Tunturibacter psychrotolerans: one gene and its partner. The protein of the gene in region 2 interacts with the protein of the main gene of each other region in a pairwise test. Links are inferred from orthologs where the notes say so. Each region holds a gene or a part of one and is shown on either strand. Other genes may lie near its edges. The genes, in order: aceE and nth.

Evidence for each region.
Region 1: the proteins of nth (region 2) and aceE interact in binary tests that used the Escherichia coli proteins (3 or more experiments, as listed by UniProt). The link is inferred for Tunturibacter psychrotolerans from one-to-one orthologs.

What each region holds. Positions count from the first base shown.
Region 1 is NZ_CP132942.1:2,763,010-2,773,889, forward strand. Bases 3,719-6,897 are described here. They hold aceE (pyruvate dehydrogenase (acetyl-transferring), homodimeric type), read right to left. Parts: upstream 6,595-6,897; coding sequence 3,919-6,594; downstream 3,719-3,918. Other genes in these bases: RBB77_RS11470 (thiamine pyrophosphate-dependent enzyme), read right to left, coding at 3,719-3,801; argJ (bifunctional glutamate N-acetyltransferase/amino-acid acetyltransferase ArgJ), read right to left, coding at 6,863-6,897. Also shown: RBB77_RS11460 (GumC family protein), read right to left, coding at 1-838; RBB77_RS11465 (capsule assembly Wzi family protein), read right to left, coding at 947-2,683; more of RBB77_RS11470, read right to left, coding at 2,962-3,718; more of argJ, read right to left, coding at 6,898-8,101; RBB77_RS11485 (Gfo/Idh/MocA family oxidoreductase), read right to left, coding at 8,640-9,713; RBB77_RS11490 (FGGY family carbohydrate kinase), read right to left, coding at 9,716-10,120; RBB77_RS11495 (TolC family protein), read left to right, coding at 10,308-10,880. UniProt on the Escherichia coli protein: Component of the pyruvate dehydrogenase (PDH) complex, that catalyzes the overall conversion of pyruvate to acetyl-CoA and CO(2).
Region 2 is NZ_CP132942.1:2,894,247-2,904,796, forward strand. What follows is about bases 3,488-6,336. They hold nth (endonuclease III), read right to left. Parts: upstream 5,373-6,336; coding sequence 4,602-5,372; downstream 3,488-4,601. Other genes in these bases: RBB77_RS11965 (uroporphyrinogen-III synthase), read left to right, coding at 3,488-3,506; RBB77_RS11970 (class I SAM-dependent methyltransferase), read right to left, coding at 3,527-4,435; RBB77_RS11980 (chlorite dismutase family protein), read right to left, coding at 5,380-6,228; RBB77_RS11985 (DedA family protein), read left to right, coding at 6,298-6,336. Outside these bases: RBB77_RS11945 (ABC transporter permease), read right to left, coding at 1-993; RBB77_RS11950 (hypothetical protein), read right to left, coding at 1,029-1,217; hemC (hydroxymethylbilane synthase), read left to right, coding at 1,238-2,212; RBB77_RS11960 (GYD domain-containing protein), read right to left, coding at 2,331-2,627; more of RBB77_RS11965, read left to right, coding at 2,742-3,487; more of RBB77_RS11985, read left to right, coding at 6,337-6,924; RBB77_RS11990 (hypothetical protein), read right to left, coding at 6,989-7,294; RBB77_RS11995 (hypothetical protein), read left to right, coding at 7,796-8,734; RBB77_RS12000 (KdsC family phosphatase), read right to left, coding at 8,808-9,383; RBB77_RS12005 (inositol-3-phosphate synthase), read left to right, coding at 9,542-10,550. UniProt on the Escherichia coli protein: DNA repair enzyme that has both DNA N-glycosylase activity and AP-lyase activity. The DNA N-glycosylase activity releases various damaged pyrimidines from DNA by cleaving the N-glycosidic bond, leaving an AP (apurinic/apyrimidinic) site.

The DNA of each region.
Region 1 (10,880 bases), 130 kb from region 2 along the record:
TGTTGGGATCCATTCCGCTTACCACCCGGTAGCGGGCTTCGGCGATGATGCGCTGCAGCTTTGCCGCACCTGCCGCCCGGGCAAGGTCGTCAAGAGACGCGGTGATCTGATTGTGGGTCGGATCGAATCCCAGGATGCCGAGCCGACGCTGCATGTCCATCATCTGTTCCTGCGATGCCTCGACCTCCTGCTTCAAGCCATCAAGCGTGCCCGAAAGCCACACAGAGGCGCGCTGCGAAGACTCAAATCGCGTCTGATAGGTGTGTTGCATATAGTCCGCGATCACCTTGTTGACGATATCCGCCGAAAGCTTCGGATTCAGGCTGCTATAGCTGATGCGGATAATGTCAGTCTTCGGAACGATGGTGATGTGCAGGTTGCTCTGGATTCGATGGACCGTATCCTGCCTGGTATCGGCGTCATCCAGGCTCGCATGCTCCAGAGGGCCCTTCTGCTCGAGAAAGTCTGCGTTGTTGGCAAGATCCATCTGACGGCACACAGTCAGCATCAGCGAATCGCTCTTCAGGATCTCGATCTCGCTCAATAGTTTCGCGTTGGAATCGCCGCCATACTCCTGCACCGTGCTGACCCGGTATTCATTCGACGAGCCGGACCGAACTTGAATGCGCCCATAGGACTCATAGAGCTTTGGTTGGGATTCTGCTTTGAAGATGCCGTACGCAAGTGCAAGTAATGCCGCAATTATCAGGACCAGCTTGCGTTTCCGCAGCACAATCAGTGCTTCAGACAGCGTAGTATCTGTAACCGTAGTACTGAACCCTGCCTGGTTCGTTTCCGGAACACCCACAAGCGGCGGCTGCGTATTTTTAGAACCCATTCGCTCTAGTCTACCCGAGGGGGCCTTTGGGAAGGAGGATTAGATGAGCTATGGACTCTATATGGTCCAAAAGTGTTACCTGATTCGTAACACGCTCAGCCCGGGGCGCTAGTGAAGCGAAGGATAGGAACGTAACTGGGGATACCACGTAAGCTGCACTGCGGTCGAAGTATTCTTCTGAAGCCCTGGCATGTAGACCGGCGCCTTCCATTGCTCGTACTGAAACCATGCGTTTAGCTCGACGTCTTTTCCCAGTCGTTTCACCACGCTTGCCTTGTACTGGTTCTGCGTCGTTCCGCCGGGAATAAAGTTCGCAGGCGTCTTCTTATTCAAATATTCCAGTTGAACCCACTCGTTGCCCGATAGATGATAGGTCAGCCACGCCTGGCCACCCTTGGCCTCACGTCCAATCCAGTCCCCCATGATGAATCCCTTATTCGTATAGCCCTGCTTTTGAATGGTCTCCCAATAGGCAAATTGGCCGAGATGGGCCGACGAAACGCCCGGGTCAGTCGAGACAGCTTCCACCCTGAAATCCAACGCCCTGAGCCCGGGAATCTGCGAAAGATAGAGACCAGTTCTGTAAGACGCCCGGCGCGGAGCACTGATCGGCGTCACATCGTCATGCGAGATCGAGTCCACCACGAACGTCACGTATTTACGCAGGAAGGGAAGCCGGTACGAAGCATTGAAGTCGCTGAAACGTGCACCTGGGTCATCTCGACCTTGCTTCTCATCCCCAACCGTATCGTTCGGATCAAAGAAGCCCTTGAGAAAGAGGTGCAGGTTCACTGGCGCGTGTCCCGCACCACCGAAGATGATGGTCCGCGAAAAAGCGAACTCGAAGTTGTCCGTCGGACGGAACGAGAACATCTCCGAGTGCACCCAGGGAGCGCGTGGAACCGTATGCCCCTTCAGGCTGCCGTAGAAAAAGTCATAGCGGAGGGGGCCCATGATCTTTGAGACAAAAGGAATATAAAGCGGTTCCACCCGGTTGATGCGAAACGAGTAGATGTTCTCTGCATTGTTCGACCACGCCATCGAGCTGCCTGCCGCCGGCCCCAACCATGCGTCGCTCTTGCCCCCGGAGACCTCATGCCCAAGCACATGCACCGACGCATACGCCTCTACCAGGCGAAACGGATTCTCCTCCACAATCGGACCCAGCGGAATCGTGGGCTGACGTTCAGGAGGATAGGGATCGATGAAGTCGTTGATCGACAGAAGCATCGCCAGGTCGTTAGAGTATCCCGTCGCCGACGGCGCGTGTTGATACTCGCCGCGCACATAGAGCGAAACCGGCCCCCACTCCTCAACCGTGGATGCTCCTGCAATCGCGTTAAAGCCGGTCTGGTACGGTCTCCCGTAGTCATTGCTGATCGTCTGGCCAAGATGATAGCTGTCATTCAGAATCGGTCCGTCGATCCCCACCACCCGCGTGTACGACGAATCCAGTCCGTAGACGATGTTGCGCGAGATCAGGCCGCCGTCAGGATCCTCTGCGCTCAGGTAGTACAACAGCTTCGTCAGAATCGACTGAGCCTGCTCATTGTCGCTGTTGACGATGTCGCTCTGCGATTTTTGGAGCATGTGCAGAACGCTTCGTCGCGTATAGGGCCGCATGCTGAGGAACATCGTGTTGCAGAAGCCCATCGAGTAGAGCCTCGACAACTCCGGATACACCCAGCTGTCGACGGGAATATAAGTCGACCCCAGCCAATCCGTCGGCTCCTTCGGTTCCTGAGGAGCGTAGCCGGGATAAGCGACGTAAGGTTTTTCTGGAGTCGTTTGCGCCGGCACTACGACCGGCGGAGGTGTCGGCGCGGGAACCGGTAAACTGGGCATCGGGGCCTGCGATGGCGGCGGCTGTACCGCGTACGGCGGTTCGCTCGGTAGGGATCCGGCGGGAGCAGGTGTCGGGGCAGGATTGGAGGTGGGAGGGGACGCGGGAGGGGGCGTTGGCGTCTGCGCGATCGCTGTCGATGCGGCCCATACACTCAGCACCGCAAAACAAAGAGAAGCTTTGGTCCGCACTTACACCTCAATCCCGGGGCCTGAACGCCGACACCAGTGTAACCGCCCGCAACTTCCGGCTCGCAGTTACCAACTAATGACCCTGCAGCTCATTTAGACGATGAAATGCGCGTGCGAAGCCGCTCTCCAGCTTTTTCCAGCCAAGCCTCCGTACAGACCTTGCGGCCAAGCAGAAAGCTCTTCATCTGCGCCAGCGGATCGTCGGTGGAGTCTTTCCGCACTCCTTCCGCCCGATATCCTTTGCATTCAATCAGGACCGGACCGCCGCCACCTCGGATTCGTCCTAACGACTCCTGAGTCACCCGGTACAGAGCCACCGCATCGTTCGCATCCACAGGAAATCCCGGCATACCCCAGCCGCGTGCCTTCGCGCTTAGTTGGCGCACTCCGCCCTCATCTTTTTCGTCACTCGGCAAGACAACAAAGATCATCGGCAGCTCCAGCTTCGAAGCAGTCTGGAGGACCTGTCGCCACTCCTTTTTACCCGGCTGGTCGTGGCCAACATAAGCGACGACCAAGCTTCCGCGCTTCAGCGTCTTGAACGAGAGAGCGGCCCCCATCGCCATCGTCAGCCGGTTGCCCACATCGTCAACCCAAGGCAGAACGCGCGCCAGCGCACCCTCCCTCGCCAGCTTCGCCCCGTCGATCTTCCCTTCATGAAACTCCGCGACACGCCTCAGCAGGGAATCGAGCTGCGCCTTCGACGGCGCACCCGAGATCAGATCCATTACCACTCCAGCCTGCGAGTCGCTCACCAGATCCCCCGGCAGCAGTTCAAGAGCCGTGCTCACCCGGCAGGCCTCCTGCCCTCGGGTCGACCGCAGCTTTTGTCGCCCCTTCACGCCCTTCTGCAATCCCCGAATGTGTTCATCCAAAGCTCGGGCATCTGCCATCACTCCATACATCTGCAGCAGCTTCTTATTCGGCACCAAGGGATTCTCGTACGACCCTGCTTTGCTCAACCAACCCTCCAGGCAAATCTCCAATTACAAAACGAGAGGGTCCCCCGAAGGAACCCTCTTCGCCATCAAGCCGTTGAAAAGACCCTAGGCACGCGCCGGATCAGCCGCATCGACATCCAGACCAAGCTCGCCCATCGCCTTCTGCGCTGCTTTCGCTTTGAACTTGCCGTCACGCGCCAGCTTCGACAGCGTCGCTCCGACAATCGCCTCAGCACTTACTTCAAAGTGTCTGCGCAGATGCTCGCGGTTATCGCTGCGACCGAAGCCATCCGTCCCGAGCGTAACAAGCCGCGAAGGCAACCACGGCGATAGCAGATCCGGCACCGACTTCATGTAGTCGCTCGTAGCAATAATCGGTCCGGCCGAAGTTCCAAGCGCCTGCAGCACATACGGCACCTTCTCCTTCTCGGCAGGATGCAGCCGATTCCATCGCTCCACCGCCAGCGCATCCCGCCGCAACTCGGTATAGCTGGTCACACTCCACACATCGGCGTGCACGTTGTACTTCGAAGCCAGAATCTCCTGCGCCCTTAGCACCTCGTTCAGGATCGGCCCGCTGCCAAACAGCTGCCCCGTCGCCTCACCACTCGCAGGCTTCAGCTTGTACATTCCGCGCAGGATTCCCTCAGTGGAGCCCTCCGGCATCGCTGGCATCGTATAGTCTTCGTTGTACATCGTGATGTAGTAGAAGCAGTCTTCGCCCTTCTCATACATCCGACGAATCCCATCCTGAATGACCACCGCTAGCTCATACACGTACGCGGGATCGTAGGTCACGCAAGTCGGCACCGTGCTGGCGAGCACGATGCTGTGCCCATCCTGATGCTGCAGTCCCTCACCAAGCATTGTCGTACGCCCAGCTGTTCCGCCCATCAAAAAACCCTTGCCACGCGAGTCGGCAAACGCCCATACCATATCTCCGATGCGCTGAAATCCGAACATCGAGTAGTACATGTAGAAGGGAATCGTCGGCACTTTGTAGTTCACATACGCCGTGCCCGCCGCGGTAAACGAGGCCATCGCCCCCGCCTCCGTAATCCCTTCCTCGAGAATCTGACCATCCTTGTCCTCGCGGTAGTAGAGCAGCATATCCGCATCATGCGGCTCGTACTTTTGACCCTCGGGCGCGTAGATACCCACCTGCCGAATCGCCGACTCCAGCCCAAACGTCCTGCCTTCGTCCGGCACGATCGGCACAATCAGCTTTCCAATCGCCGGGTCCTTCATCAAGTGCCGCAGGATGCTCACGAATCCCATCGTCGTCGACACCGCACGTTTATTCGAACCCGCCGTCCACTCGCCAAAGTACTCGATCCCCGGTGCTTTGAAGTCGATCTTCGGCACCTCGCGCGTCGGCAGATATCCTCCAAGTTCCTTTCGCCGCTCCTGCATATAAACAATCTCAGGAGAACTCTGCGCCGGACGATAAGGCGTACCTGACTTCGCCGCCTCCTCCGGGATCGGAATCTCAAATCGCTTCACAAACGCCGCCAGCCCATCATCCGCCAGCTTCTTCTCCGAGTGCGTCGCATTCCTGCTCTGCGCCGAACCCAGCCCATGGCCCTTCACCGTCTTGGCCAGAATGACCGTCGGTCCGCCCTTATGCTCGGCCGCTCGCTTGTATGCGTTGTAGATCTTCGTGTGGTCGTGCCCACCGCGATGCAGCAACCCAAGCTCGTCATCGCTCATATCCTTTACCAGCTCCAACAGCTCCGGATACTTCCCAAAGAAGTTTTCTCGCAGGTAAGCCCCACCCTTGGCTTTGAAGGTCTGGTACTCGCCATCGACGCACTCTTCCATGCGTCGCAGCAGCAGCCCCGTATGGTCGCGCTCAAACAGCGCATCCCAATCCGAGCCCCACACCACCTTGATTACATTCCATCCAGCGCCGCGGAACACGCCTTCCAGCTCATCGATGATCCGCTTGTTGCCGCGCACCGGTCCGTCCAGCCGCTGCAGGTTGCAGTTCACCACGAAGATCAGGTTATCCAGCTTCTCGCGCGCCGCGACGGAGATCGCCCCAAGGCTATCGACCTCGTCCGTCTCGCCATCGCCCACGAACGCCCACACCTTGCGTTCGGTCGGCTCAATCAGTTTCCGGTTCTCCAGATACCGCATGAACCGCGCCTGATAGATGGCATTCAACGGCCCAATTCCCATCGACACTGTAGGGAAGTTCCAGAAGTTCGGCATCAGCCAGGGATGCGGATACGAGCTTAGCCCCGGCGTTTCCCGCAGTTCGTGGCGAAAGTTCTTCAGACGGTCGTCATCGAATCGCCCTTCCAGATAGGCTCGCGCATACACTCCCGGCGAAGCGTGACCCTGAAAGTAAATGAAGTCTCCCGGCTGTTCGTACCCGCCTGCCGTGTACTTGGCGTGGAAAAAGTGATTAAACCCAACCTCCAACAAAGTAGCCAGCGAGGAGTACGTCGAGATGTGGCCGCCAATCCCGGCGTCCTTTTTATTCTGACCATGAACCATCGCCATCGCATTCCAGCGAATCAGGCTCTCGACCCTGCGCTCCAGCGCTCTGTCGCCTGGATACGGAACTTCATCGTGTTTCGGAATAGTGTTGCGATACGGTGTCGTCAGTTCGCTCGGCGTCGGCACTCCTGCTTCGTGTGCGCGCTTGCGCAGAGCCTCCAGTAGCTCGGAGCCCTGCTCCCAGTCAGCGGCAACGACGTCGTCAAACGCCTCAATCCACTCCGAGACCTCGGCGGTAAAGTCCTGTTTGGCGGCTTCTTCCAGTTTCGTTGTCATAAGTCTTCTCGCACTCCCACGCTTATAACGATATAAGGCTTGCTCGAAAACGTCATCTACCCGCCGGACGGACCTCCTGCGCGGAGGGCGGTCACTTCGTGACGTGTTTACCTTTTCTTGACAACCCCAACCTCGCCAGTCCTCCCGTTGGTCGGAATCAAGAGCCGAGCAACGCGAGGCCCCGTACAGCTTGCCCCACCCAAACCGGTACACAAGTCACGAAGTGACCGCCCTCCGCGCAGGAGGCCCGTCCGGCAGGACATCGCCTTTAAGACGAATAATCCGCATTAATCCGCACATACTCTTCCGTCAGATCACACGTCAGAAACCGGCACTCCGCCTCACCCAGCCCAAGGTCAATCGTGATCGTGTAATCCCTCGCCTGCATCTCCGCATGCGCCGCCTCCTTCTGAAAGGCAGCCGACCGCACCCCCAGCTCAAACACCGGCTGCGCCCCAATCGTGATATTCACCAGCGCCGGGTCGAACGCCACCCCACTGTATCCCGCCGCCGCCAGCAGCCGCCCCCAGTTCGGGTCCGCACTCGACCAGGCCGTCTTGCACAGCGGCGAGTGAGCAATCGCCTTCGCAATCTGCTTTGCCTCCGCCTCTGTCCGCGCGCCGGTGATATGCAGTGTCACCACATGCCCCACGCCTTCGCCGTCGTCCACTATCTGATACGCAAGCGATCCGCATACCAACTTCAAAGCGTTCGCAAATGGCTCCTGCGTGCGCGCATCCAGCTTCACCCCACTCGCTCCACTGGCCAGCAACAGCACTGTATCGTTGGTCGAAGTATCCCCATCAATCGAGATCGAATTGAAGCTGCGCTCCACCGCAGGCTCCAGCAACCCGCGTAGCTGCTCGCTCTCCGCCGCGATGTCGCTGAACAGATAAACCAGCATCGTTGCATGCGCCGGTCCCACTGGCCCTCCAAGCTGAGGATGGATCATTCCCGCGCCCTTCGCCACGCCGAAGATCCGCACCTCAACTCCATCGACGTCGACAGAAGCTCTCGCCACCTTCATCTTCGTATCAGTGGTCATAATGGCCTGCGCAAATGAATCCGCGTGCTCCGGCGTCGCGCCCATCACCTGCTCCAACTCAGGCAGCACAGCGAGGACCTTCTCCGCCGGAAAGGGAACTCCGATGATTCCTGTCGAGGAAGGGAACACTTCGTCGAAGATGCAGTGAAATCTCTCCGCTGCCGCTACGCACGTCTGGACGCACGCGTCTACTCCCGGCTGTCCGGTCGCGCAGTTTGCATTTCCCGCATTCACCAGCACCACGCTCACGCGACCACCGGTCGAAGCCATATGCCGCCGCCCAACGGTTACCGGGGCCGCCACGACTTGGTTCTTCGTAAACATCGCTGCGCCATTTGCACCCTTGGCCGCAACCGCGACGGCGACATCCGCGTTGCCGCTAACCTTGATTCCCGCCTTTACCGCACCCCACACAAATCCCTGTGGCAGCCCCTGCGTCTTCAAAATCTGCTCATTCTCCATACCTCTACTCTACAATTCCGCAGCAAAGTGGAAATTCGCCGCCGCATTTGGTCGCCGCAGGTTGCCGCCGTGTGCGCCGTTGCCTTGACCTCGCCTTGCGGTTGCTTTGCCTTTGCATTTCTAGTTGTCATCCTCGAAGGGGATCTGCTGTCATCCCTCTCGCTCTGAGCAAATAATCCCTTCAACGGAAAGAGGCATCCACCGCCAACGGCGAGCTGTTGAAACATCCATTCCGCGTCATCCCCGTACAAATCCGCCTCCAAAAACCTGTCAAGCCCCCAAGTCACGAAAACCCGCGCCAATCCAGCACATTCGCGTGGCGTATGAGTTATGCCCGGTTCGCTACAATAGATAGCAAAGAGAAGCCCCGGCACCCACCGGGGCTTTTCTTTAGAAAGAGATAAAAACCCGTAACCCATTTATTTGGGCGAATTTGCCTGTAACCCCTTTTGTATGACGATTTTGCAGCGAGACGTTCTTGCAAACTGCACAAACAAAAGGTGTTATAGGGGATGCCCCGAGGGAGGTGCCCTCAACCTCAAAAGGCGATCTGCAAGGTGCGGCCCTCGAGCGAACTCTGTCGAGCTAGCTCAAGCAGTTTTATGGTCCAATACCCGTCCTCGGGCCTAACCGCCAACTCGGCCGTGCCGTTGATCGCATCGCGAACATTGGCATAGTAGTTGCGATAGTCACCCAGTTCTGTCCTCACCTTCGTCCGGGTCAGCGTGCCGGGGTCGTTCGGGTTAGGGGCAACGGTCAAAGTGCCCCAGTGCTCCTCGGCATCGGCCAGCCACTCGCCCTGCCCAATGTGAGGCAGCTTTGCTCCGCCAAGCAACGCCGGTTCCTGCGGGTCGAGGCCAAACTTCTTGAAGCTGCCCCGAGTCCCATGCAGCAGAAAGCGCGGTGCTGCATCGCAAGCCAGCATGCTCGAACGGCAATGCGCACGCATCTTCGGGTACTCCAGCGTGATATCGAACGCATCCTCGATATCGGTCGAGTCGCGATCCATCCGGACGCTGGCCGTAATTCCCTGCGGTGCACCAAACAGCGTCAACACCTGGTCCACAAGGTGTGGGCCAAGATCGAAAAGAAGCCCGTTGCAGCCGTTAGCGCCTTCTTTCCAGGTGTTCTCGCGAGGCATCGGCCGAAAGCGGTCGAAGTGCGACTCGTAGGTCACCAGACGCCCCACCGATTCGTCCTTCAAAATCTTCACCACGGTCAGAAAATCGCCATCCCAGCGCCGATTGTGAAACGGAGCCAAGACCCGCCGCTGCTTCAACCCGAGTTCTTTCAGCTCCAAAGCCTCCGCGCTTGTTGCAGCGAACGGCTTATCGACCACCACATGTTTTCCAGCCAACAGAGCCTGTTTCGCAAGATCAAAGTGAGTCTCATTCGGAGTTCCAACCACGACAAGCTGGATCGCTGGATCGCTCAAAGCCTCCTCAAACGACCGCAGAATCCGAGCCGAAGGATAAGCCTTCCCAGCCTCATCGCCCTTGCGCTGAACAATCGCCTCCAACTTCAGCCCAGGAACAGCGCTCACAAACGGAGCGTGAAACACCTGTCCTGCTAACCCAAACCCAATAATGGCAACCCCAATCTCACCAGCCATCTTCAACTCCTCGCAATCTCTTGTAACGCCGGATAGATCCGACGATACTGTTTATGAGCCTGATCCATCACAGCGGCGTTCTTCGGCGCAATCGTCTGCGCCACGTGAACCGTCGCCGCACAAGCTGCCTCCACACTCTGCCACACTCCGGTGCCTGTTCCAGCCAGCAACGCCGCACCAAACGCTGCTCCCTCTTCAGCCACCAGCACAAATTCACTAGCCGCCATAACTCCTGCCAGAGCTTCGCGGGTGGCCCGCCACCAGTCTTCGGGGTCCTGCTCCGCCCAACCAATCTGTGCTGAATGGATCCCTGCGTGCTCGCTTGCGGAGGAGGCGACGACTGCGCCGGAGAGGTCGATCAGCACGGCTCGGGTTCCCCCAGTTCCAACGTCAATCCCCAGAAGCATGTACGGAGTCCTCAAGACAAGTTTGATGAGAGTGTACCGAATGCATCTTTTGAAGATTTTTGACAATCGGGCGCATCATTAAGTCATACGAGTAATTTGCGACAACACCAATGACTTCTATAGTTGTGCCGGGCCTGCCATAAACTAGTCCGTGAATCCAATCAAGATGCAGGGTACGATCAAACGTATGAATAAAAGCAAAACAACGGACGCTGCTTGGGCGTCGGTTCGTTCTGTCGGGTTTTGCCTCTTTCTAGCCTGCAATCTGTCTTATGCACAGGCACAGGGCAGCCAGACGGCGCAGACGCCAGCCAGCGGACCCAGTACCGCCACCAATAGCTCCGTCGTCGCGAACGCCCAACAGAGTTTGTACACCGCTACCGGGCAAAACGGGGCTCAGCCGACACAGGACTCCTTCAAGGGAAGCGTGGTCACGGGCAAGGCTACAGACGGGGTTCTCGATCTCTCGCTCGACGACGCCATTCAACGCGGCCTGCGGCAGAACCTCGGTCTCATTCTGCAGACCTCGTCGGTGAAAAACGCCGCCGGTCAGCGTCTGGAGGAATTGCAGCCGCTTCTGCCCACCGTTACCGGGACGGCGAGCATAGAAGTGGAGCAGATTAACATTGCCGCGTTCGGATTTAAGTTTCCTGGCGTCGCTCCCATCTTTGGCCCGTTCCAGGTGGTCGATTTTCGCGCTTATCTCACCCAGAATCTGGTGAATGTTTCAGCGCTCAAGAATTATCTGTCGGCGAAACAC
Region 2 (10,550 bases):
ATCAGCCCTCCGCGTCGTTCCTCGCGCCAGCAAAAGGTTCGCCACATTCGCGCAGGCCACCAGCAGCACCAGCCCCGAGATCGTCATCAGCAGATAAAGTCCCTTGCCCGTCTCCTTCTGCAGATTCTGTATTCCCGCGCCACCCGGCACGATCACCACATGCTGCTTCGGAAGACTAGCCGATCCACCGTTTCGAGAGTAGCTAGGCTGCGCCGCAAGAAACTGTCTCAAGCTACCCGACATCTTGTCCTGCAGCGCAGTCGTGCTGACTCCCGGCTTCAACCTCCCCACGGCATAGAGCCAGTTGCTGTCCGGCACATGCAGAATCGAATTCTTGCCTTCGATCGCAGGCTCCATCGCCAACGGAATCCACAGCCCTGGCGGATTACTCCTGATCCGATCGCCAAAGAATCCCGGCGGCGCAATCCCAACCACCGTCGCCGGCTGTCCTTGCAGATAAAACGTCGACCCAACCACCTTTGGGTCGCCACCGTAGTCCGACTGCCAGGCCTGATAACTCATCACCACCGCCGGAGCCGCACCCGGCATATCATCCGCATCCGTCAGCATTCGCCCCACAAATGGTCCAATCCCAAACGTCGTAAAAAAATTGCCCGAGACATATTGCGCACGTTCAGACTTCGCCGGCTCCGAGCCTCGCCGCGTGGTCTTCTGTTCCCCCCCCGCCTGCATTGCCGCCAGTCGTTCAAACTCCGGCGTAGTCTCCTGCAGATGCTTGTACAACTCGTACGAGTACATATCGAAATCGCCATTGTCATTGATGTACCCGCCGTTGACGCAGCAGTCATCCAGATCGCCCACACGAAACAGCGTCTTCGGATCTGCCACCGGCAGCGACTTCATCAGTACCGCATGCACCAGGGTAAAGATCGCGGTATTTGCCCCAATCCCCAAAGCAATCGTCAGCACAACAGTAATGGCAAAGCCCGGCGACTTGTAGAACTGACGCAACGCCACCCAAATATCCTGCATGTAGTCCCTCCAGCGCTCGTGTGTCTGTCAGGCACTTACGCTCCCATCGTCCAGTTAGTTCCGGACAATTCGCTTCGTTCCACCGAAGCCACTCGTTCGATACCAGCCATGGTCCACCCAAACCCCGCCCCAATGTCCGAGCATGCCACTCCGCCCAAAGTGGAGGAACCCGCCTCCATTCCAGCCAAATTGATGAGAAGTATCTCAACCATCGCACTTCGCATCCCGTATCCTAATTAGGAATATGAGTTCCGAGCACAATAATCCCCGTAATCCCATCCGCATCGGCAGCAGAGGCTCCCAATTAGCCCTCTGGCAGGCCAACCATATCCTCTACGCTCTCCGCGACGCCGGCTATCACGTCGAACTCGAGATCATCCGCACCACCGGCGACCGCATGCAGCAGCCCGGCTTCGTTCCACCGCCGAACCTCGACGGCAAAGGCATCTTCATCAAAGAAATCGAAGAAGCCCTCGAAGAGGGCCGCATCGACCTCGCCGTCCACAGCCTCAAGGATCTCCCCACCAAGCTCGCCTCTCAGTTCACCCTTGCCGCCATCCCAAAACGCGCCGACGCCCGCGACGTCTGGGTCTGCGAGCCATACTGGGCGCTCCATACCCTCCCCACCGGAGGCCGCATCGGCACTACCAGCCCGCGTCGTCGCGCACAGATCCTCGCACTCCGCCCCGACGTCACCTTCGTCGAAGTCCGCGGCAACATCGACACCAGACTCCGCAAGCTCGAGCAGGGCCAATGCGACGCCCTCGTCCTCGCCGCCGCCGGCCTCGACCGCCTCAAGCGCACCGAATCCGTCCACCAGCGCTTCTCTCCCTGTGAACTCTGTCCCGCCCCGGGCCAGGGTGCGCTTGCCCTCGAAACCCGCAGCGAATCGCACGTCATCGACGAAGCCCGCGACGCCTACATCCGAAGCGCCATCGCCTTCCTCGAGCATCCCTACACGCGCTTCGCCATTGAAGCCGAACGCACCACACTCGACGCGCTCGGCGGCGGCTGCTCTCTTCCCATCGGCGCTCACTGCTTCCACGAAGAAGGGAAGTGGAAGATGGTCGCTCAGGTAGTCTCACCCGATGGCGAATCCATGGTCCAGGTCGAAACCGAAGCCACCAACAACTCCGACCCCATCAATCTAGGCCTTTGCGTCGCCGATGATCTCAAATCCAAAGGCGCCCTCGATCTCCTTGCTGCTCCAGCCGTCTGAAGATCATCCTCGAAGCGGCGCTGTATCTCCAGCGCCGCGCAAAATCAACAAGACCCCTGCCGTTCCAGGGAACGTAACATCGCTCCACTCTGCCGATCTTCGGACACTGCGCTTCCAATCAGAGCTGGAGACCTTTCATGAGTCCCTTGTACTCGTCTTCCGTAAAAGCACGTACGGTCTGTGTTGTAATGCCTCCCTTTGCAATCGTCGATAGGATCGCCTTCGCCATCACCTCATCGTTTGGTGCTTCGGTAATGATGACCATGTCGTGAGTCCCCATCGTCAGAAAAAAGTGCAGCATCTTGACGCCGTCCGCCGCAAACGCTTTCTTCGCGGCCTCCAGCCTCGCAGGACTCTCCTTCATCGTATGCGCCCCTTGTGGGGTCCAGCGGCCGAGCGAAATATAAGTTGGCATGAGCTTCTCTCCTTGGTGCGGCATCCTAGGCCGGGCATGAGAATCAAGTCAACAAGAGCCCAATTCACTCCACATAATGCCCGCACCGTCGGCGAGACATACAATATCCAGAGGATGCCAATCCTGACCAACAAACGCATCCTCATCACCCGCACACGCCACCAGGCCTCCGAACTGGCAACGCAACTGGAAGCTCTCGGCGCGACCCCCATCCTCATCCCCACCATCGAGATCGCCCCACCCGAAACCTACGCACCTCTCGACGCCGCCCTCACCTGTCTCCGCACCTACGACTGGCTCGTCTTCACCAGTGCCAACGCCGTCGAAGCCTTCCATCGTCGTGCCCAGTTCCAGCGCCTCACCCAACTCCCCAGACACATCGCTGTCATCGGCCCCGCCACCCTGCGCGCCGCCAACAATATCGGCCTCACCGTCGATCTCGTCCCCCCGCAATACATCGCCGAATCTCTCGCCGAAGCGCTCCTCCCCGAGGCCTCCGGCAAATCCTTCCTCCTAGTCCGCGCTGCCGAAGCTCGCGACACAATCCCCGAAGCCCTCACCGCCGCCGGAGCCATCGTCACCATCGCCGAAGCCTACCGCAACCAGATTCCCGTCGACTCGATCCCCGCGCTTCAAGCCATCTTCAGCGCCCCCGCAAACTATCCCGACGCCATCAGCTTCACCAGCGCCTCGACAGCCCGCAACCTCATCGCACTGCTCGAGACCGCCGGCCTCACCCTCCCGCCAGACATCATTCTCGCATCCATAGGCCCGGTCACCAGCCAAACCCTTCGCGACCTCGGCTATGAACCCACCCTCGAAGCCGCCGAAGCCACCATCCCCGACCTCGTCCGATCCCTTCTAACCAAACTCACCTAAAACCAACCCACGCAGCAACGCTAAGACCGCGTCCACACCGCGAACGTCTCTCCCAGGTAGATCGGAATACTCATACTGCCCAAAGCGTTTTTCTGCACCATGCGATATCCGAACTCGCTCGCAGGAATCCGATGCTGCGACAGCCGGTAGAGAATATATTCCAACGTAAACGAAGCCGGGCGACGATCGAAGGCCACCCACTTCAAGCCATTCTTCTCTCCGCAAAGCTTCAGAGTATCCCGGTCAAAATAATTCAGATGTTCTGCAAGAAGCAAAGGCCAGCGCTCGCCAAGCACTCTGGCCTGAATGCTGCTGATATCCGGCAGATTCGCAAACAGATATCCCCCAGGTTTCAGCAAGCCTGCGCAATCACCTAAAAAGGACACCGGGTCGGTGACATGCTCCAGCACATCCCACAGGGTAAGCGCATCGAAAGACGCGCGAGCAAGATTCGCCTCCTGAAGCGTAGAGCAGTACACTTCGCCGCGACCGCGAAGCGCCTCTTTAGCGCGCTTTGCGAGTACCTCCGAAGGCTCCACTCCGGTTACCGCCCATCCCGCCTCTGCGGCAACAGCAAGAAATGAACCCGACGCGCATCCGACGTCCACCAGTTTCCCGCCCGAGATATGTCGCCCCACCATCTTCAAATGCCGCTCGGCAGTCTTCAGTCGCCCCGGCGCTTCCTTCTCGTACACGGTAGGGTCCATCTGCCGATAAAGCGTGTGAAGCTCCTCATCCGCAGGCCGAAACTCGGAGAAAACAAATCGGCACGACTGGCAACGAAGAATCTTTCCGTGAGTCACGTTCGTCCGCGATGATCCCAGCGCGTCTGCGGCAAGGGTCCCACCCTTCGCGTCAATATAGATCTCTATGTTCCCACCTGAACACAACGGGCACTTCTGTCCCACAGAATAGTCAACTTCGGACATTCTCTCTCCCACAGCGACGCGTAATTTACCCGGGACCTGCATTCCAAAGGTTGACTGAGCTTGATCGCAACCGCGGAAGGAATTGGACTTGCGAGTGACCGCTTCCCCTATATTAGATTGGAATTTCTCTAAACCGGTGACGACGTCGTAGGGGAGTGAGGATATCTCAATGGGAACTCCACGTCTTATCCCCGGAGTTGCAAAGCCTCTCCAGCGTACAGTCCACACATTTCGGTTTCCGCGCTACACAGATCTGCCGGCCATGATGAATCAGCTCATGCGAAAACGCGATCCACCGATCCTGCGGAATGATCTTCATCAGATCTTTCTCCACCTTCTCAGGAGCAGTCTCCTTGGTCAGTTCCAGCCGCTTCGACAGCCGCATGACATGCGTATCGACAACAACACCCACCGCAATGTTGAACCATGACCCGAGCACCACGTTGCCCGTCTTCCGAGCCACCCCCGGAAGCGTGAGTATCTCCTCCATCGTCTGAGGCACCTTCCCCCCAAACTCCTCGGTCACCACTCGAGCCGCACCCTGAATCGACTTCGCTTTATTGCGAAAAAAACCAGTCGTCCGAATCAGATCTTCGAGCTCGGGGAGGGAAGCAGCAGCCATCGCCTTCGGTGTAGAAAACGCCTTGAACAGCGCCGGAGTCACCAGATTCACCCGCACATCGGTACATTGCGCCGACAAAATCGTAGCCACCGTCAGCTCCCACGCGCCTTTGTGATTCAGCGCGCAAACCACTCCTGGATAAGTCTTCCGCAGTGCATCCAGAATCGCCGCAATCCGCTCCGGCGCCAGCGGATTCACTGTCTTTCCGATTTTCTTCTTAGCTGCGACAGGCTCAGACTTCGCAATAGCCCGCGCCTTCGCCCCAACCACAGCCTTAGCCTTCGCAGCAGTTCGAACAACGGTAGTCTTCGCCATGCGCGCTCTAACCCAACCGGTCCAGCATCTCCGCCGCCGGAACCCTTACACAGCTGAAGATCGGCGTGTCCTGCAGGGTATACATACTGATCTCAGTCTCCCGAAGCTGCTGCACGAGATCCAGAAAGTCCTCCGGAAAGTTTGTCTCAAACGCCACCACAAATTCCTGGTCGTCGATCCCGAACGAGTAAGTCGTATTCAGCTTCACCCGCGGATACATCAGCCCAATCCGAATATGCTCATCCATCAGCCGTTTCCGCTCTGTAGCAGGCAGCAAATACCAGGGCCGCGTCTTCCAGAACGGATAGATAAAGATGTACTTCTGTCCCCCCGGACGAATCGCGCCACGCCCTTCGCCCTCGCTCTCATCCGGACGATCAATCTGATACTGCGAGCGCTTCGTCATCGCGAGAAAGTTATGCGGCGAATTCAGATACCCACCAAGCGGCGTCCTCATCAACTCACTGCGCATCTCATTCAACTCATCCACGCCATACCCAATCGACCAGACGCACATATCCACATCGCCCCGCGTCCCAATCGTCGAGTACGTCAACGAAACAAACTCCCCCGGCTTATTCCACTTCGTCAGCACATCGGCAAACGCCGCCTTATGCTTCGCCTTCTCGTCCGCAGGCAGTCTCCGCCACTCAGGCATCACCTTATAGAAGCTGAAGCAAACAATCTGCCGCTTCACCGCCGGCTTCGACGGATCATGCGGGGCCGCGCCATAGCTGCTTGCGGGCCTTCCCACTTGGCCAGGGGCTGCAATGGAAGCCGCAGAAGAGGAGCTTGCAGAAGCGGAGTTGTCATTGATAGCAGTAGTAGCAGTGGCATCGGTAGCAGTATTCGACATGGGTACTTCTCCTGACTCTTCCATGCTAGCTCATCCTCACCCAACCCTCACCTCGTATACTGGAGTTACATGTCAGAGAAGATTATTGCCCTCCTCATCGGCGCCATCGCCAGCGGCGGATACGCCAGTGTTGTCCTCCTCATGGCCATCCAGTCTGCCTGTATCCCCATCCCCTCCGAAGTCATCATGCCGCTCGCTGGTTATGCCCTCGCGCATACGCAACTCCAGCTCATCATCCTCGCCACTGTGGCCTCCCTCGCCTCGAACCTTGGCTCCATTCCCGCCTACTGGGTCGGCGCAAAGGGCGGACGCCCCATGGTCGAGCGCTACGGCAGCATGATGCTCCTCAGTCGCCGAGACCTCGACCTCGTCGATCACTTCTTCGCCAAATACGGCTCCATCACCGTGCTCATTGGGCGCATGCTCCCCATCGTGCGCACCTTCATCGCCTTCCCCGCCGGTGTCGCGAAGATGAACCAGCTCCGCTTCCACATCTACACCTTCATCGGTTCCTGGCCCTGGTGCTACGCCCTCGCCTATATCGGCATGAAGCTAGGCGCCACATGGAACACCAACCCCCGCTTCAAAGAGATCTTTCACCGCTTCCACCTCGGCGTAGAAGCCGTCATCATCATCGGCTTCATCTGGTTCGTCGTATCCCACTGGAAAAACCGCATCCGCACCGAACCCGCTTAGGCATTACGGTCTACCGTTGGTAAATAGAAATTTCAATCCTGCGTCCGAACCAGTAACGCTGGCTTCAACGATGTTGACTCTCGCTTTTGTAAAGCAACTTGCCCGGCACGAACTCCGTGGCAAGGCCCATCAAAGCTCCTAAGAGACCGCCAGCGCGGGCCAAACCGCCCGTGAACTTGGCATTATTCGTGGTCTCCGGGTTCTTGATCCCAGCGTCGACGATGGCGCCGATCCCCGCGCCGAGCCCAGCTCCAACAAGGGTTCCGCCGATGACCGACCAGGTCGCGTTCCGTGCTCGGATAAGCTGAATATCATCCCTCTGCAGCGAGATAGAGTGCTCAACGCCAGCTTGTCGCTTGTGGCAGACCAACCCATTCTCGTCGGCTGAGTCAAAGGCGCAAAAAAACCTCTCTTTGGTCAGTGTGATTCGGATCGAGGTGCCCGATTTAAGAGTCTCTACGACTTGCCACCCTGCTGTCGACGACTGCGCCTGCCCCGCTGCGGAAGCAGTCGGGAGCAGGCTAAAGCAAATCACGAAGTGTAAAAAGCAGGCGCGAATTCTGCTACTCCCCTTGCAGTTCACTATGGATCGCGCATCACTATAGCTGTTCGCGGAGAGGCTGAGCAAGCCCAGAACGAACGGCGCTATTAACTCTTCGAACACGAAACTCACTGTCGACAAATTTGGCGTTGCTTTTGGTGAGTCTCGTCGAGTACGCTCGGCTGCGCCTCTTGGACCTCGTCTCTTCGCGCTCGAACATTGCACTCCCCAGCTCGTGTTCCCCAATCTTCGGAGCTAAACTTGACCCGATCCCTCTACCGCAGATGCCTTCTCAGTTCACTGTCTGGAACGTTCGGTATCTTTCTTCTGATGGGCACTTCCACTGCCTTTGCGGGTGCTCGTGAAGCCGCCGAGCCTAAGACAGGTTCGGCCGAAGGGAGAGCGTCGCTCGAATCTCTGCCCGATGCTCCGTTACCCGCACTGATTTCAACTGCAGGGGCGATCAGCTCTCGATCGAACGAGGAAGCCAGCGATAATTCAGGCATTGAGACAACCGTAGCGGCACCGGCGACGGAGAAGGAGATTGCCCGAGAGCAGCTGACCGAGGGATGCGAGACCGGTAGAATCCGCGGAAAGGCCTGCAAGGTGCACTGGTTGCCGATACTGTGGCAGTCGTTCGAGTTTCTTACGGCCCAGCACTCGGGGAACATTCTGTTGGACTCCGAGACCCGGCACGACCTTACAACAAATCCTTATTGGTCCACGTATGTATTTTGCGTTGAGCACTACCGCTGGTATCAATGGTCGGATGATACGACCTTCATCGTGCACGACGTCGGGCATCCGATGATGGGCGCAATTGTAAGCAGCATCTTTGAACAGAACGACCCGAAGGCACGTGCGCTGGTGTTCGAGAACAACGGAAATTACTGGCGGTCCAGGCTGAAGGCGATGGCGTACTCTGCCGTGTACAGCGCTCAATGGAAAGTTGGGCCGGTGAGCGAAGCTTCGATCGGCAACAGCGGACGAAATACCTATTATGTCGCCCATCTTGGCCGCACGACCAATGAAACAGGATTTCAGGATTTCGTGATCACGCCAGTGTACGGATTCGGCTGGAATGTTGGTGAGGATGCGATCGACCGATACATCATGCCGAAGATCCATGAACATGTTAAAAATCGCTTCTACCTGACGACGCTCTTCTGGATGACACCATGCAAGTCGGCCGCCAACCTGTTGCGATGGAAACCTACGTACTATCGGGACAAGGCTTCAGCGCCGGGCGCAGATTCGGGCAGCAACTAGCTCGTGGAGCAGTCGCTGTCGATTCGTCCACAAATAGGGCCAAATCAAAAATCGAAACGGACGCCCCGATGTATTACGCAAGCGCCAGCGGCACGGCCTCTTCCCAGCGTCCCTGTGCTTTCAGGATGAGTTCTATTACTTCGCGCGCGGTGCCTCGCCCAGCAAGTCGCCGAGTCGTGAAGTGACAGACCGCCCGCAACTCGGGCACGCCATCGGCCACGCATACCGCCAGCCCCGCACGCCGTGCCAGAGGAATATCAGGCAAATCGTCGCCCATATATGCAACTTCTTCTTCCGTCACGCCAGCCTTTCGCATGCACTCCTCGAAAGCCTCTGTCTTTTTCGCCTGTCCCAGATAGACAAAAGTGACCTTCAGCTCCTCCGCGCGCCTGGCTACAGCTGGTGAGGACCGACCAGTGATGAATCCTGTTTGAATTCCCATCGTGTGGGCAAGCGAGAGTCCCTGCCCATCCTGGGCGTTGAATACCTTCATCTCGGACACTGTCGCCGCACCATCAGGGGAAGTCGCTGAAATCAGACAGACGCCACCATCAGTAAGGGTGCCATCCACGTCCATCAGGAAAAGCTTAATCTTCCGGGCGCGTGCCAGCACATCGGGCGAAGCGAGGGCAACAGCAATGTCGGTCATACGAACGATTCTAATGCAGACATCGGCGACGGTCGCACTCGGCACTGCGGAGCGTGCACACGCTCGCGCCACCCCATTTGCCGCCACCCTCCCCGCTAAGCGATACTAAAGAGTCCGCATTACACGGAATATCGCACGATAGAAGGGTACCGCCAAGAATGTCTACACCCCCAGCCGCTAAGCCAGCATCCGCTGCGCAAGCCGCGGCAACCATCAAGCCTGCCACTGGAAAACTAGGCGTCATGATTCCCGGCATGGGAGCTGTCGCCACCACACTCATCGCCGGCGTAGAAGCCATTCGACGCGGCTTCGCCAAACCCATCGGGTCCACCACGCAGATGGCTACCATCCGCCTTGGCAAACGTACTGACGCCCGCAGCCCACTCATCAAAGAATTCGTTCCCCTCGCCGACCTCAACGACATCGTCTTCACCGGCTGGGACATCTTCGGCGGCAACCTCTACGACGCAGCCAAGACCGCACAGGTCCTCGACCGCGATCAGCTCGAACAGATGCGTCCCTTCCTCGAGTCCATCGAGCCCATGCCCGCCGTCTTCGACCAGCACTACGTCAAGCGCCTCACCGGCCAGAAGGTCAAGACCGGCAAAAACAAGTGCGACCTCGCCAACCAGATCCGCAACGACATCGCCGAGTTCAAAACCAAGACCGACCGCCAGGTCATGATCTGGTGCGGCTCCACCGAGATCTACCTCGAGCAGACCGCCGTCCACCAGACCCTCGAAGCCTTCGAGAAGGGCCTCGTCGACAACGACCCCGGCATCTCCCCCTCGATGTTGTACGCCTGGGCCGCGCTCAAAGAAGGCATCCCCTTCGCCAACGGCGCACCAAACCTCACCGTCGACATCCCCGCACTGCAAGAGCTTTCCAAAAAGATGAACGCTCCCATCTGCGGCAAGGACTTCAAGACCGGCCAGACCTTCATCAAGACCGTCCTCGCCCCTGCCTTCAAAGTGCGCAATCTCGGCGTCAGCGGCTGGTACTCCACCAACATCCTCGGCAACCGCGATGGCGAAGTCCTCGACGATCCCGACTCCTTCAAGACCAAAGAAGTCTCGAAGCTCGGCGTACTCGAACACATCTTCCAGCCTGAACTTCACCCCGACCTCTACAAGGACCTCTACCACAAGGTCCGCATCAACTACTACC